2 regions of the Bradyrhizobium sp. CCBAU 21365 genome follow, and region 2 is predicted to be linked to the other one. Evidence: riboswitches for the same ligand, from Rfam matches in the RefSeq annotation. Region 2 holds a riboswitch; the other holds the start of a gene.
What was found. A riboswitch is a leader RNA that binds a small molecule or an ion and turns the genes downstream of it on or off. The one in region 2 is predicted to bind cobalamin.
Positions count from the first base shown of each region.

Region 1: linked by a shared signal. The riboswitch ahead of XI02_RS41010 (TonB-dependent siderophore receptor) and the one ahead of XI02_RS16995 (DUF1636 domain-containing protein) in region 2 are both predicted to bind cobalamin.

Region 1 covers NZ_CP030036.1:8,668,789-8,675,820, forward strand. Annotated here, with positions in the region: gene gspD (type II secretion system secretin GspD) at 1-1,076, shown strand, start outside; gene XI02_RS41000 (tetratricopeptide repeat protein) at 1,153-1,626, shown strand; gene XI02_RS41005 (PepSY domain-containing protein) at 1,634-3,133, opposite strand; gene XI02_RS41010 (TonB-dependent siderophore receptor) at 3,136-5,418, opposite strand; cobalamin riboswitch at 5,524-5,720, opposite strand; gene XI02_RS41015 (GTP-binding protein) at 6,158-7,032, opposite strand, start outside.
Region 2 covers NZ_CP030036.1:3,736,365-3,743,396, forward strand. Annotated here, with positions in the region: gene bluB (5,6-dimethylbenzimidazole synthase) at 1-232, opposite strand, end outside; gene cobU (bifunctional adenosylcobinamide kinase/adenosylcobinamide-phosphate guanylyltransferase) at 265-768, opposite strand; gene cbiB (adenosylcobinamide-phosphate synthase CbiB) at 917-1,858, shown strand; gene cobD (threonine-phosphate decarboxylase CobD) at 1,870-2,835, shown strand; gene XI02_RS16985 (cobyric acid synthase) at 2,832-4,280, opposite strand; gene cobO (cob(I)yrinic acid a,c-diamide adenosyltransferase) at 4,292-4,945, opposite strand; cobalamin riboswitch at 4,982-5,197, shown strand; gene XI02_RS16995 (DUF1636 domain-containing protein) at 5,290-5,664, shown strand; gene cobW (cobalamin biosynthesis protein CobW) at 5,661-6,695, shown strand; gene cobN (cobaltochelatase subunit CobN) at 6,695-7,032, shown strand, end outside.

The DNA.
Region 1 (7,032 bases), 4.6 Mb from region 2:
CCAACATTCCGGGCCAGGGCAACAATGCCGCGCTGGATGCCGGACGCGGTGCCGGCGGCGGCAACGGCCAGCCCGTCATGCAGGACGTCCGCATCACGCCCGATGTCGTGAACAACAACCTCCTGATCTATGCCGACCAGGCCAACTACCGGATCATCGAGGCGACACTGCTGCAGATCGACGAGCCGCAGCTCCAGGTCGCGATCGACGCGACGATCGCCGAGGTCACGCTCAACAACACCCTGTCCTATGGCGTGCAGACCTATCTCACCAGCCAGAACCTCGGCCTGAAGCCGAACACCGGCTCGATCCTCGGCACCCAGGCCACTTCCGCGCCTGCGACCACCACGGACGCGACCACCGGCGCGGTCTCGGTCGCGGGCTCGCTCACCAATGCCTTCATCAACCAGAGCTTCCCGGGCTTCAACTTCCTGATCGGAAATGCAACGCAGCCGAGCCTGATCCTGGATGCGCTGCACGCCGTCACCAGCGTCAAGGTGCTCTCCAATCCCTCGCTGGTCGTGATCAACAACCAGGTCGCGACCCTGCAGGTCGGCGACGTCGTCCCGGTCTCGACCGGCAGCGCGACGGTGCTGACCACGAGCAACACGGTGGTCAACACCATCGACTATCGCAACACCGGCATCATCCTGAAGGTCTCGCCACGCGTCAGCGTGAACGGCACCGTGCGGCTCGATGTCGAGCAGGAGATCAGCAACGTTCCCCAAAGCAACGGCAGTACGGTCAACCTGACGCCGACCGTTTCGGAGCGACGGGTCAAGAGCCAGATCTCGGTGGCCAACGGTCAGACCGTGCTGCTGGCCGGCCTGATCAGCGAACAGCAGAGCGGCGCCCGCAATGCGCTTCCGGTGCTCGACCAGATTCCGGGCCTCGGTGACGCCTTCGGACATCAGAGCAACGGCACCCAGCGGACCGAGCTGATCATCTTCATCCGCCCGCAGATCATCCGCAATGGCTCTGACGCCCAGACCGTGGCCGAGGAGCTTCGATCGAAATTGCGCGGCAGCATCGCCACGACATCGACCAATGCGCCGATCACCACCAGCTATCACTGAGCCGGACAGCAGGATGCGCCGCGTTCTCGCACAACGGACAGCCCTCTCGGCTTCGCTTGCGATCGTGCTTTGCGCGATGACCGCCTCTGTCGCGAGCGCCGACAGCGTGGCGCGCGGATCGGCCGCCTTCCATCGCGGCGATTATGTCAGGGCGGCTCGGGAGCTCGCGCCGGCCGCCGAGCACGGCAATGCGCGCGCGCTCGGCATGCTCGGCTTCTTGTATGAGCACGGCTTCGGCGTGCCGCAGGCCTACGCAGCCGCCGCCGACTGCTACTATCGCGGCGCCGTGCAGGGCGACCCGTTCGCGCAAGCCCAGCTCGGCCTGATCTACGACAAGGGTCACGGCGTTCCGACAGATTTCGTGCTGGCCTACAAATGGCTCAATCTGGCCGCGGCCCGCTCGAACGGGCGGCAGCGCGATGCCTATCTCCGGTTCCGCGATGCGGTCGCATCCAAGCTCTCGACCTATGAGATCATTGCCGGACAGCGGTTCGCACTGGAATGGGCCCCCGATCGGCCGGCGCCGGACGTGCACCTGACCGTCAAGTAATCGCAGCTTACGAGGGCGTGCGCACGAGGCCCGCCGACACTGGCCTCGCTCGCACCTTGCGCCGCCGCAACCGCCGCCAGCCGATCACGATCCCGCTGATCGAGATAATCGTGCCGACCGCCGACAGCAGCCACACCACGACGTCGCGCGCCGGCGAGATGCGCAGCAGCAGCGGGAAGTCGAGGCTGTGCAGCGCGCTGAACAGCCAGCGGTAGGACCGGCGGCTGTCGTCGCTGCGGTCGAGGATCTCGCCGGTGACGAGGGAGACATGCAACCAGGTGTGGGCGGGATCGTCGAAGCCGATCCGCAATACGGGCAGCTCGCGTGTATGGTGCAGCGTGTACCAGTAGGCGTCGGGTTGATCGAGCTGCCGCGCTGATGTCATCGCAGCGCCGGGCATTGCGTGTCGGGCGGCAGCGATGATCTCGTCGCGCGAGAGGGTCATCTGCGCGCCGGTCGCGGGATCGGTGAGGCTGCGGCGGCCGTTACCGTCGTCGAGCAACATCAACCGGTGTCCGCCGATCCAGACGAAGCGCGCCTCCACCGCCGGCATCGATGGCGACGACTGAAATTTCGCGACGATGTCGGGCGTGTCATGGCCGCTGTAACCGATCGCAATCTCACGGGTGATGCCGCGAGCGGAGAACGCGCCGCCGGGATTGAGCGACAGCCAGCCGCTGAACATCCAGGTCAAGACGCAGATGCCGCCGATCAGGCCGGCGATGTGATGCCAGGCCATCCAGCCGCGATAGGGCGAGACGGCGTCGCGTGCGTAGCGGCGCGTCAGCCGCAGGCGCAAAATGCCGATCCAGAAGCCGGTGACCGCGACGACAAGGCAGACACCCGAGATCCACAGCACCACGTCCCGCCACAGTGGGCCGTCCTTGCGCAGAACGGTCGGATAGATCCAGTGCGGGATCGCGCCGAGCCAGTTCCAGATACGCTCGCGACGCGTGGTGTCGAGCGCGATCTCGCCGGTGCGTGCGGAGACATAGAGCTCGGTGCCATCAGGGTCGCCGAGGCCGATCAGATAGAGCGGCCGCAACGGATCGAAGCGCGCAGTGACCGACCATTGGTCGCGCGTCACTGTTTCGATCAAGCGTGGCTGCACCGCGTGCGGATGATGGCGTGCGATGGCCAGCGCCTGGTCCGGCATGATGCGGTCGATCACGCTGCCGTCGATCGCCGAAATCGTGATCACCTCTCCCTGCCAGCCGGTCACCCGATAGACGGGCGTGTCGTCCATCATCGAAAGCCGCAAGTCGCGCGGATAACGCTCCACGCCCGCGATCGCCATCGCGCGATCGGGTGCGAGCTGCACCTTGTTCCAGGGCATGACAGGGAGCGCGGCGAGACGCTCGCTGTCGGTGAGGCGCGGAAAGGCCACGTACATCATGACGAGGCCGGAGATGAACCACATCGCGAACAGGAGACACGTCGCAATGCCGATCCAGCGATGGACGATATAGAGCCACCGCCGCCCGCGCCGGATCAGAGCGTTGCGCATGGTCAGAACTTCACGTTGACGGACAATTCGGCGGTGCGCGGCATGCCGAGCAGCCACTGCCCGGTGCCGTTCGAGGTCACCGCATAAACCTTGTCGAACAGATTGTAGAGGCGGAACGCGACCGTGGTGCGGTCATCCGGCTTCCATCTGATGCCGCCATTAACCACATTGTAGCCCGGCCGCAGCTGGGTGTTGGCAAGATCGGAGTACATCGCGCCGACGATCTGCACGCCGCCATAGACCGACCAGTCGGGTGCGAAATCCCAGGTCAACCAGACGTTCGCGACCTGCTGCGGCACGTTGACCGGGACATTGCCGTTGTAGCTGACGATCCTGCCGCCGACCACCTGGCTGTTGTTGTCGTATCTGGCGCGCAACAGCGCAAGATTGGCGTCGACGCGCCAGCCGTCGCTCAGCGCGAGCCCGATCGATCCTTCGACGCCGCGGGAGGATTGCTGGCCGATCTGCAATGCCAGGCCGCCGGTAGGATTGCCGGGATCGGGAATCGTGAGCCCGGTCTTGACGATCTCGTAGGCAGCCAGCGTCCACTCGCCGCGGCCGCCCCAGAACGACCGCTTGACCCCGATCTCGGTCTGCTTGCCGGTCGCAAGCTGGAAGGTTTTCTGCGAGACGGGCAGCGAGATCAGGTTGCTGACCGGATCGACGCCGACCGCATACTGACCATAGAACGCGAGGTTCTTGATCGGCTCGTAAACAAGGCCGGCGCGCCAACTGGTCCCCGACAGCGTCGTCTCGAAACTGTTTGCCGGCGTCTTGTAGTCGGTACGGTCGACCTCGGGGCGATCATACCTGACCCCGGTGACGAGCGACAATTGATCGGTCAGCGAGAGACGATCCTCGGCGAACAGCGCGTATTGATTGACGATCGCGTTGAAGCCCGGCGTCGTCGCCGTCGTCGTCGCGAAGAACGATCCCGGATCGAACACGTAGGGATTGACCGGCGACGCGCCGCCATAGGGCGAGTTGTTGGTGTGGGCGAAGTCGATCCGGTTGACGTCGAACCCGGCGACGAACTGGTTCGCAAGTCCGAACACGTGACCGCTGAAGGTCGTATCCATCCGGTTGCCGAGCTGCTTCTGGTCGTGGAAAATCTCGATATAGCTCGCGCGATCGATCAGCTGGGTCTTCGGATTCCAGGTGTAGTTCTCGATGTCGCGCCAGTGCCGCTCGCTGGTCAGGTAATACAACGTGTTGTTGACCTTGATGCCGTCGGCGACGTCCCACTCGGTCCTGAACTGGGTCCAGCTGTCCTGGTAGCGGATCGCGCTGTCCAATGCGTTGTAGTTCTTGAAGCGCAGCGCGTCCTGGATCGAGCCGTTGATCAGCGACGTGCCGAAATAGCGCGACGGACTGCGGTCGCCGTAGTCCTGCGACAGCGTGAAGGCGAGATTGTCCGACGCCTGCACCCGCACGGCAGCGGAGACCACGGCGTTCGAGGTCTTGTCGCGATCGACCCAGCCGTCCGACATGTTGCCGGTGGCGTTGACGCGGTACGACACATTGGGATTGATCGGACCGGTGCTGTCCACCGAGAGCCGCCGCGTCATGTTGCTGTCGAGCGAGACCTCGGCCTCGCTATGGGGCGTGCTCTGCGGCTTCTTCGGGATCACGTTGATGACGCCGCCGATCGCGCCCTCGCCGTACAGCACCGAGGCCGGGCCGCGCAGCACCTCAATGCGCTGCGTCGACCAGGTATCGTAGGGGAATGTCAGCGTGCCGGAGCCGATATAGAAGCGCGTGCCGTCATACAGCGTCATCACCGAGTTGCTGCCGGCAAAGCCGCGGGTGCTGAACGACAGGCCGCCATTGCCGGGCGCAGGCGTTGCGGTGAAGCCGGCCGCGTCCTGGGTGACGGCATCGAGCACGTCATGCTGGCCGCGCTCGGCGATGGTCCGCGCCGTGATGATCTCGACGCTGGCCGGCGTCTGCAGCGGCGTCAGATTGAGACGACTGCCGGTGCCGCCCTGCGTGGTGGCATTGAGCGTCGGCGATGCAGATCCCGATGCGCCTGACGCTGCGGCGCGCGGCATGTTACCGGCTGGTGCGGCCGTCGCGGGCCTCGGCCGTGGCCGCGCCGCAGCGGCCATGTCACGGCTGCGCGCCGCGGGCTTCGGCTTTGCGGTTACCGAAGGTGCAACCTCGATCGGATCGAGCCTGGTCGGCGGAGGTGCTTGTGCCGAGCCTTCGGCCGGCAGCAGCAGCGATGACAGGGAGCAGACGAGACCGAGGCGCCATTTGCGCGCAACGGGAAAGGACGGAGACATCAAACGACTCGCGGTAACGTGGCACGTCACCGCGAACGCGGACTGGCGCATTGCCGAAAAGGCAGTGCTCCGATCCCACCAGGACGCCCCCGCCCGATGTGCTCGCGTGTGACCACGACTGACGGCAGGTCTCCTGGCTCACGGGTCATCGCCTGTCGACGCCTTCCCGGGCCTGATAGCCCAGTGGCAAATTGACGAAAGGCTCGCCGTTTACAGTTGCGGGGACAGCTGCGGCATTGGGGTTACCCTCGCACCGCATTCCCTTTTGATCCCCGAAGGGAACCGTCGGCAAAAACGATAGGTGGTGCCGGCAAGGCTGTCAATTCGATGCGGTCGTCGCACACATGCTTTGCGGGATGATGCTGCGGCGATGACACAGCGGCATCTGCGGCGACGCGAAGACTTCCCTAGACCCGTCATCCTGAGGAGCCGCGAAGCGGCGTCTCGAAGGATCGACGGCCACCAGCCGGGCCGTGCATCCTTCGAGGCGCGCGGAGCCTGTCATCGGGCCGCGCTTTGCGCGAACCCGTTGGCGCTCCTCGAGATGACGGTGTGAGAATTGTAGGGAGCGGCCTCCCCAAGCTGTCGTCCTGGCGAAAGCCAGGACCCATAACCACCGAATTCGATTGAGAGTGCGATAGTCGCCTCAGCGTCGCACAACAACAAGCGGTTGGGGTAATGGGTCCTGGCTTTCGCCAGGACGACGCTGAATACATTCACATTCTCTCAGGATGACGGATTACTCGACGCAACCTTCCATGATCGCATCAATCTCCGCGCGCGAGAGCGCACCCATCTCGGCAATGAACACGATGCGCGTGCGCGGCACGCCGGGCGACGGCACGCCACCCGCAGCCAGGGTCGCGCGGCCGCCGGCGAGTTGAAACACCGTCAGCCGCCCGGGCTGCTCCACCGTTTCGAACAATCCCTTCGCCCGCGCCAGCTTCGGCGCCAGCCTGCCGATCGCCTGCTGCAAGCGCGGCAGCAGCACCGGCCGCTCCGAGGTCCAGCTCAGCGTCTCGAACCGATCGGACGCCGGCCGTCGCGGTGCGGTCTCGCGCGGCGCCGGCACATGATCGAGATCCGCCGGGAACAGCAGCGCGGCCGGCACCTCGCCATGCAAGGCATCGACCACCACGGCCGCCGGACGCACCGCGCGCACGGCGTCGCGGATCGCGACGCCCGCGGCGGCGTCAGTCAGATCGACCTTGCTCAGCGCCACCACGTCGGCCGCCCGCAGCTGCGAGCGCAGCAGCGCATCGTTCAGCATCGCCGCAGGCTGCGTCGCGTCGACCACGCAGAGCACCGTCTCCAGCGGCGCCTCCTTCCAGATCACGGGATCCATCAGGTTGCGCATGATGTCGGCGGGATCGGCGATCCCGCTGGTCTCGATCACGATGAATTCGGGACGCGGGTCACGCCGCAGCAGCGTCGCGAGCGTGCGCAGCAGGTCGCCCTCCAGCGTGCAGCAGATGCAGCCGTTGCTCAGGCTGACCACGCCGTCGCCGGCGCCCGCGATCAGCTCCGCGTCGATATTGATCGCACCGAAATCGTTGACCACGGCGGCGATACGCTTGCCGTGCGCATGCGCCAGCAGATGGTTGACGACCGTGG
Region 2 (7,032 bases):
CGGCGTTGCAGGCCCTGAAGTCGTCGATGACGGCGCGGCGTCGTGCCTCGTCGTCGACAATGACGAACCGCCAGGGCTGGCTCAGGCCGACCGAAGGCGACAGGCAGGCGATCTCGATCAGCCGCTCGATCGTGCCATCCGGCAGCGGATCGGCCCGGAACCGCCGCACGTCGCGCCGCCACACGAACAGTTCGTGCAGTTGGCGGCGAAACGTATCGTCGAATGAGACCATCGCGGGGCCTTTGGCAGGATCGATCTCGGACTTCATTTAAGCTTCATTGGCAGGCCCGCAACGACGAACTCGACCTCGTCCGCGATGCCGGCGATAGTCTGGTTCATGATTCCCGCGGCGTCGCGGAAAGTCCGCGCCAATGCATTGTCCGGCACGATGCCGAGACCGACCTCGTTGGTGACCAGTACGACCGGGCCGTGCTGGCGCGACAGCGCATCCGCCAGCCGCGTCACTTCCTGCGACCAGTCGCGCCCGGCATGCAGCAGATTGGATAGCCAGAGCGTCAGACAATCGACCAGCCTCGCGCCGCCGCCATCGGTCTCGGACAGCACTTCAACGAGATCGAGCGGCACCTCGCGCTCGATCCAGTCGCTGCCGCGCCGCGCGCGATGCTTGGCGATCCGCTCATTCATTTCCGCATCGAGTGCCTCGGCGGTCGCGATATAGACCGGCTGTCCCGGAAAGCTGCGCGCACGAAGTTCGGCGCGTCGGCTTTTGCCGGACCGGGCTCCCCCCGTGATCAGAATGACGGCCATATCATCTCCTGTGCGACCGGTACGCACGTCGTTCACAAACGCTCTAACCACCAATCGCGGAGAAAGACAAAGCCGAAATCCGTCCCGGAGGGCTTGCGCTCGGCCGATGTCTTGCGCATCAGGGGGATCGCGGCGAGGAGAGGGTTGCGTGGGTTTTGCGGGAGCGATGGCGGTGGCGATGGCGGTGGATGCCTTGATCGGCTGGCCGGCGTGGCTGTTTGCCCGCATCGGCCATCCCGTGAGCTGGCTCGGCCGGCTGATCCATCTTGTCGACAGCGCATGGAACCGCGCCTCCGATCCGCCGGCGTTTCGGCGCGGGGCTGGCATTGCGGCTGCGATCCTCGTGATCGCGCTGGTGATCGCGCTCGGTTGGACCGTTCAGTCCGTGCTCGCATCCGGATGGGTTCGCGTTGTCCTCGTCGGTGTCCTGGCATGGCCGCTGGTTGCCGCGCGTTCGCTGCATGACCATGTCGCCGCGGTGGCAAATCCTCTTCTATCCGGCGACATCACAGCCGCGCGTTCGGCGGTCGCGCAAATTGTCGGGCGTGATCCGGCGACGCTCGACGACGCCGGCATCGCGCGCGCCACCATCGAGAGCCTCGCCGAGAATGCATCCGACGGCATCGTGGCGCCGGTGTTCTGGGGCGCGCTGTTCGGCCTGCCGGGGATCCTTGGCTACAAGGCGATCAACACACTGGACTCCATGATCGGTCATCGCACCGAGCGGCACGAAGCCTTTGGCTGGGCGGCCGCCCGGATCGACGATCTCGCCAATCTCGTTCCAGCGCGGTTGACGGGTCTTCTGTTCGTGCTGCTCGCGCCGAACCGTTCGCAGGCGTGGTCATGCATGTTGCGCGATGCGCGGCGGCATCGCTCGCCGAATGCCGGCTGGCCGGAAGCCGCGATGGCCGGCGCGCTCGGCGTCCGGCTCAGCGGTCCCCGCATCTATCACGGTCACATCGCCGATGAGCCCTGGCTGAACGAGGGGGCGCGCGATCCGGCTGGTGCTGACGTCCTCACCGGGCTGAAACTCTATCGCTACGCCATGGTGCTGTTGGCTGCGGCGTTCGTCGCCCTGGCGCTGGCGTGAAGGAGCGACGCATGCGGGAGCACGGCGGGAATCTTGATGTCGCCCAGCAGCGCTTCGGCGGCGCCGCGGACGACTGGATCGACCTGTCGACCGGGATTAATCGGGTGCCGTATCCCCTGGTCGATGTCGAGCCGCGGCACTGGAGCGCGTTGCCGTCGCGATCCGATCTTGAATCGCTGCACGCCGCCGCGCGGCAGCCCTACGGCACCGACGCACCGATGGTGGCGATGGGCGGTGCGCAGGCCGCCATTCAGTTGCTGCCGCATCTGGCGCTCAAGGGGCGGGCGCGGATCCTGGCGCCGACCTACAATGAGTATGCCGCGGTGTTGTCGGCCGCCGGCTGGGACGTCGCCGAGATGTCCGATCTCGCCGCGCTCGCGGGAGCGGACATTGCCGTCGTCGTCAATCCGAACAATCCCGATGGACGACGCCACGACCGGCAGGAGTTGCTGGCGCTGTTGCCGCGCGTTGGCCGGCTCGTCATCGACGAGAGTTTTGTGGACGCCGTTCCTGACCTGTCTCTTGCACCGGAAGCAGGACGCGCCGGGCTCCTGATCCTGCGCTCATTCGGCAAGTTTTACGGACTTGCCGGCTTGCGGCTCGGCTTCGCTGTCGGCAGCGAGGCAGACATCGCCGCGCTTGCCGCGATGGCGGGCCCATGGCCGGTTTCGGGCGCCGCGATTGCGATCGGACGGCGCGCGTTGCTCGATCGCGACTGGGCCAAGGCCACGGCCGCGCGGCTCGCGGACGACTGCGTCAGGCTCGACGCGGCGGCGCGATCGCAGGGCTGGACGCTGCTCGGCGGCACGCTGTTGTTCCGGCTCTACGAGACCGGCGATGCGTTGGCCGCGCAGGCGAAGCTTGCGCGTGCACAGATCTGGTCGCGGGTTTTCCAGCAGAAACCGGGATGGCTGCGCCTCGGCTTGCCGGGCAGCGAGGCCGAATGGTCTCGTCTTTCCGCCGTGCTGCCCGTTTAACGCACCAGCGCGAGCAGGCCGTCGACATCGAGATGGGTCTCGATGTGCTTGGCAAGCGCATCGAGTGCGGTCTCGACCCTGGCGCCGTAGGGCTGATCAGCCGCCGCGATGTCGAGTTGCGCGAGGAAAGCCTTGCGAAATTCGTCCGAGGCGAACAGGCCGTGCAGATAGCTGCCGTGAACGCGCCCGTTGGCAGAAACCGCGCCCTCAGCCGTACCGTCGAGTGATGCAAAAGGCCGCGCGCGATCGGGGCCATCGGTGCGGCCGATATGGATCTCGTAGGCGCTGATCGGCTGGCTGGTCGCGGCATGCACCGCGCTGACGCGCGTCAGCGTCTTCTGTTCGGTCATGGTGGTCGTGACATCGAGCAGCCCGAGACCGCGCGTTTCGCCGGCAGGACCTTCGATCCCATCGGGATCGGCGACGCTGTGTCCGAGCATCTGGTAGCCGCCGCACAGGCCGAGGACATGGCCGCCGCGGCGATGATGCGCCAGGAGGTCGATGTCCCAGCCCTGCGCGCGCAGGAAGGCGAGATCGCCGCGGGTCGATTTCGAGCCGGGCAGGATGACGAGCTTCGCATCACCCGGGATGGCTTCGCCTGGACGTACCATCACGAGATCGACGCCGGGCTCGAGCTTCAGCGGATCGAGGTCGTCGAAATTGGCGATCCGCGACAGCGCCAGGAACGCGATCTTGCACTGACCGGGCTTGCGTGCCTCGCCGAGCCCGAGCGCATCTTCGGCCGGAAGTTCGCCGGCACGGACGAACCAGGGCAGCACGCCAAAGCCGCGCCAGGCGGTGCGGGCTTCGATCAGGCGGTAGCCGTCGTCGAACAATGTCGGATCGCCGCGGAATTTGTTGATGACAAAGCCCTGGATCATCGCGGCATCATCAGGATCGATCACCGTCTTGATGCCGACGAGCTGCGCGATCACGCCGCCGCGGTCGATGTCGCCGACCAGCACCACCGGCACGTCGGCCCGGCGTGCAAAGCCCATATTGGCGATGTCGGCTTTGCGTAAGTTGACCTCGGCGGGGCTGCCGGCGCCCTCCACCAGCACCAGATCGGCGCGCTGCTTCAGGCGCGCAAAACTCTCCAGCACCGCGCCCATCAGCGACGGTTTCATGCCGGCATATTCGCGCGCGCGTGCGGTGGCGATCCGTTTGCCGTGCACGATGATCTGGGCGCCGACATCGCTCTCGGGCTTGAGCAGCACCGGGTTCATGTCGGTGTGCGGCTCGACGCCGGCGGCAAGCGCCTGCACGGCCTGCGCGCGGCCGATCTCGCCGCCGTCGACGGTCACGGCCGCATTGTTCGACATGTTCTGCGGCTTGAACGGCAGCACGCGCAGGCCGCGCCGTCTGGCCGCGCGCGCAAGGCCGGCGACGATGAGCGATTTGCCCACGTCCGAGCCGGCTCCCTGGATCATCAATGCGCGCGCCATGGTGCTGTCTGTCAGAACTCGACGCCTGGCTGGGCCTTGATGCCGGAGCGGAACGGATGCTTCACCAGCGTCATCTCGGTGACGAGATCGGCGATCTCGATCAGTTCGTCCTTGGCGTTGCGCCCGGTGAGCACGACATGGGTCATCGGCGGCTTCGACGTCGTCAGGAAGTCGACGACATCGGCGATCGCGAGATAATCGTAGCGTAGCGCGATGTTGATCTCGTCGAGCACGACCATGCGCAGGCTCGGGTCTGCGATCAGCTGCTTGGCCTTCTCCCAGCCCGCTTGCGCTGCCGCGATGTCGCGGGCGCGATCCTGCGTCTCCCAGGTAAAGCCTTCGCCCATCGCGTGAAACTGACAGAGATCGCCGAAATGCCCGGTAAGCAGGCGGCGCTCGCCGGTATCCCAGGCGCCCTTGATGAACTGCACCACGGCGCAGGGAAAGCCGTGCGCCACACAGCGCACGATCATGCCGAAGGCGGAGGAGGATTTTCCTTTGCCGGCGCCGGTATGGACGATGATCAGACCCTTTTCGCCGCTCTTGGTCGCCATGATGCGGTCGCGGGCGGCCTTCTTTTTCGCCATCTTGTCCGCGTGGCGCGCATCCAGCGAAGAATCGGTGCCGATGGCGCCGTCCGCAGCGTCGTTTCCATCTGAAGTCATTACGTTCCTTCGGCTTGACAAGTGCGAGGCTTGGACGAATGGTGGTCCTGCGTTGGTTCCTGTCCTACGACAGGCGAAGAGGGAATGCGATAGGGCGATGACCGCAAGGTTCGCCCGAAGCGCAGCCGCCCCCGCGACCGTGACCGGAGAGATGCCCAAGCCACTGATTCCATATGGAGTCGGGAAGGCGGGCATCGAAGGGTAAAACCTGCTCCGCAAGCCGGGAGACCTGCCAACGCAGCATGTTGTGAGACCGGCGGACGGGGTGTTCCGCGACGGGGAACGAACCTGTCCAAAATCGGTTCGTGTGCCTCATCGCTCCCGCCGTCAATCCAGGAAGGGCGATGAGCGTTACACTCCATGTCTGCATCACCTGCCGCGCCGGCCAGACGCCGGCGGAAGGTGAGCTCGCGCCCGGTGCGCGCCTGCATGCCGCGCTCGTCGAGGCCGGCGTGCCCGATGACGTCAATCTGGTTCCCGTCGCATGCCTGTCGGCCTGCAGCCAGGGTTGCTCGGTCGCGCTCAGCGCGCCGGGGCGATGGTCCTATGTCTACGGCCGACTGTCCGCTGATAATGCCGCGGATGTGATCGCCGGTGCCTCCGCCTATGCGGCGGCGCCTGACGGCATCGTGCCGTGGCGCAGCCGTCCGGAGATCTTCCGCAAGCAATCGCTCGCCCGCATTCCACCTCTTCCCGTCGTGCCGGAGGCCGCAGAATGACCACGCTCGCCAAAATTCCGGTCACCGTCGTGACCGGCTTTCTCGGCTCCGGCAAGACGACGCTGATCCAGCATCTGATCCGCAATGCCAACGGCAAGAAACTCGCAGTGCTGGTCAACGAATTCGGCAGCGAAGGCGTCGATGGCGACATCCTGAAGTCGTGCGCCGACGCCAATTGCCCGGCCGAGAACATCGTCGAGCTCGCCAATGGCTGCATCTGCTGCACGGTCGCCGACGATTTCATCCCGGCGATGGAGCAGTTGCTGGCGCGGAACGTGAAGCCCGATCATATCGTGATCGAGACCTCGGGGCTCGCCCTGCCGAAGCCGCTGTTGAAAGCGTTCGACTGGCCGGAGATCCGCTCGCGGATCACGGTCGACGGCGTGATCGCGCTGGCCGATGCGGAGGCTGTCGCCGCCGGCCGGTTTGCGCCTGATCCGGCCGCGGTGGACGCGCAGCGCGCAGCGGACGACAATCTCGACCACGAGACGCCGCTGTCCGAAGTGTTCGAGGACCAGATTGCCTGCGCCGATCTCGTGCTGCTGACCAAGGCCGACCTTGCCGGGGCGGAGGGGATCAAGGCAGCGAAAGCGGTGATCGGGGCCGAGATGCCGCGCGAGGTGCCGATGCTGCCCGTCGTCGACGGCACGATCGACGCGCGCGTGATCCTCGGCCTCGAGGCGGCGGCGGAAAACGATCTCGCGGCGCGGCCGTCGCATCACGATGGCGAGGAGGAACACGAGCACGACGATTTCAATTCCGTCGTGATCGATCTTCCGGAAGTTTCGGATGTCGACGCGCTGGTCGCCTCGATCAAGGGACTGGCGCGTGAGCAGAACGTGCTGCGCGCCAAGGGCTACATCGCGGTCGAAGGCAAGCCGATGCGGCTGCTGGTGCAATCGGTCGGCGAACGGGTGCGGCATCAGTTCGACATGCCCTGGGGCGCACGGGCGCGGCAGTCGAAGCTCGTCGTGATCGGCGAACATGCGGACATCGATGAAGCCGCGATCAGGGCACGGCTTGGTGTCTGATGCACGTCGTCTTCCGCGAGAGCCGCGGCCTTGAGGAGACCGCGACGCCTAGGGACCTCGGCCAGGATCCGGCCGATCTCGTGGTGTTGTCGTTTTCCGACAGCGATCTTGCTGCCTTCGCGGCCGGCTGGCGGCGCGGCCGCGCTGCGTTGCCGTCGCTGCGGCTCGCCAATCTCGCGGAGCTGCGCCATCCGCTGTCGGTCGATACCTATATCGAGCGGACGCTCTCGCACGCCCGCGGCATTTTGGTGCGGCTGATCGGCGGCGAGCCCTATTGGTCATACGGGCTGGCTGCGGTGCATCGGCTGGCGAAGGAGCGCGGCATTGCCTTGGTCGT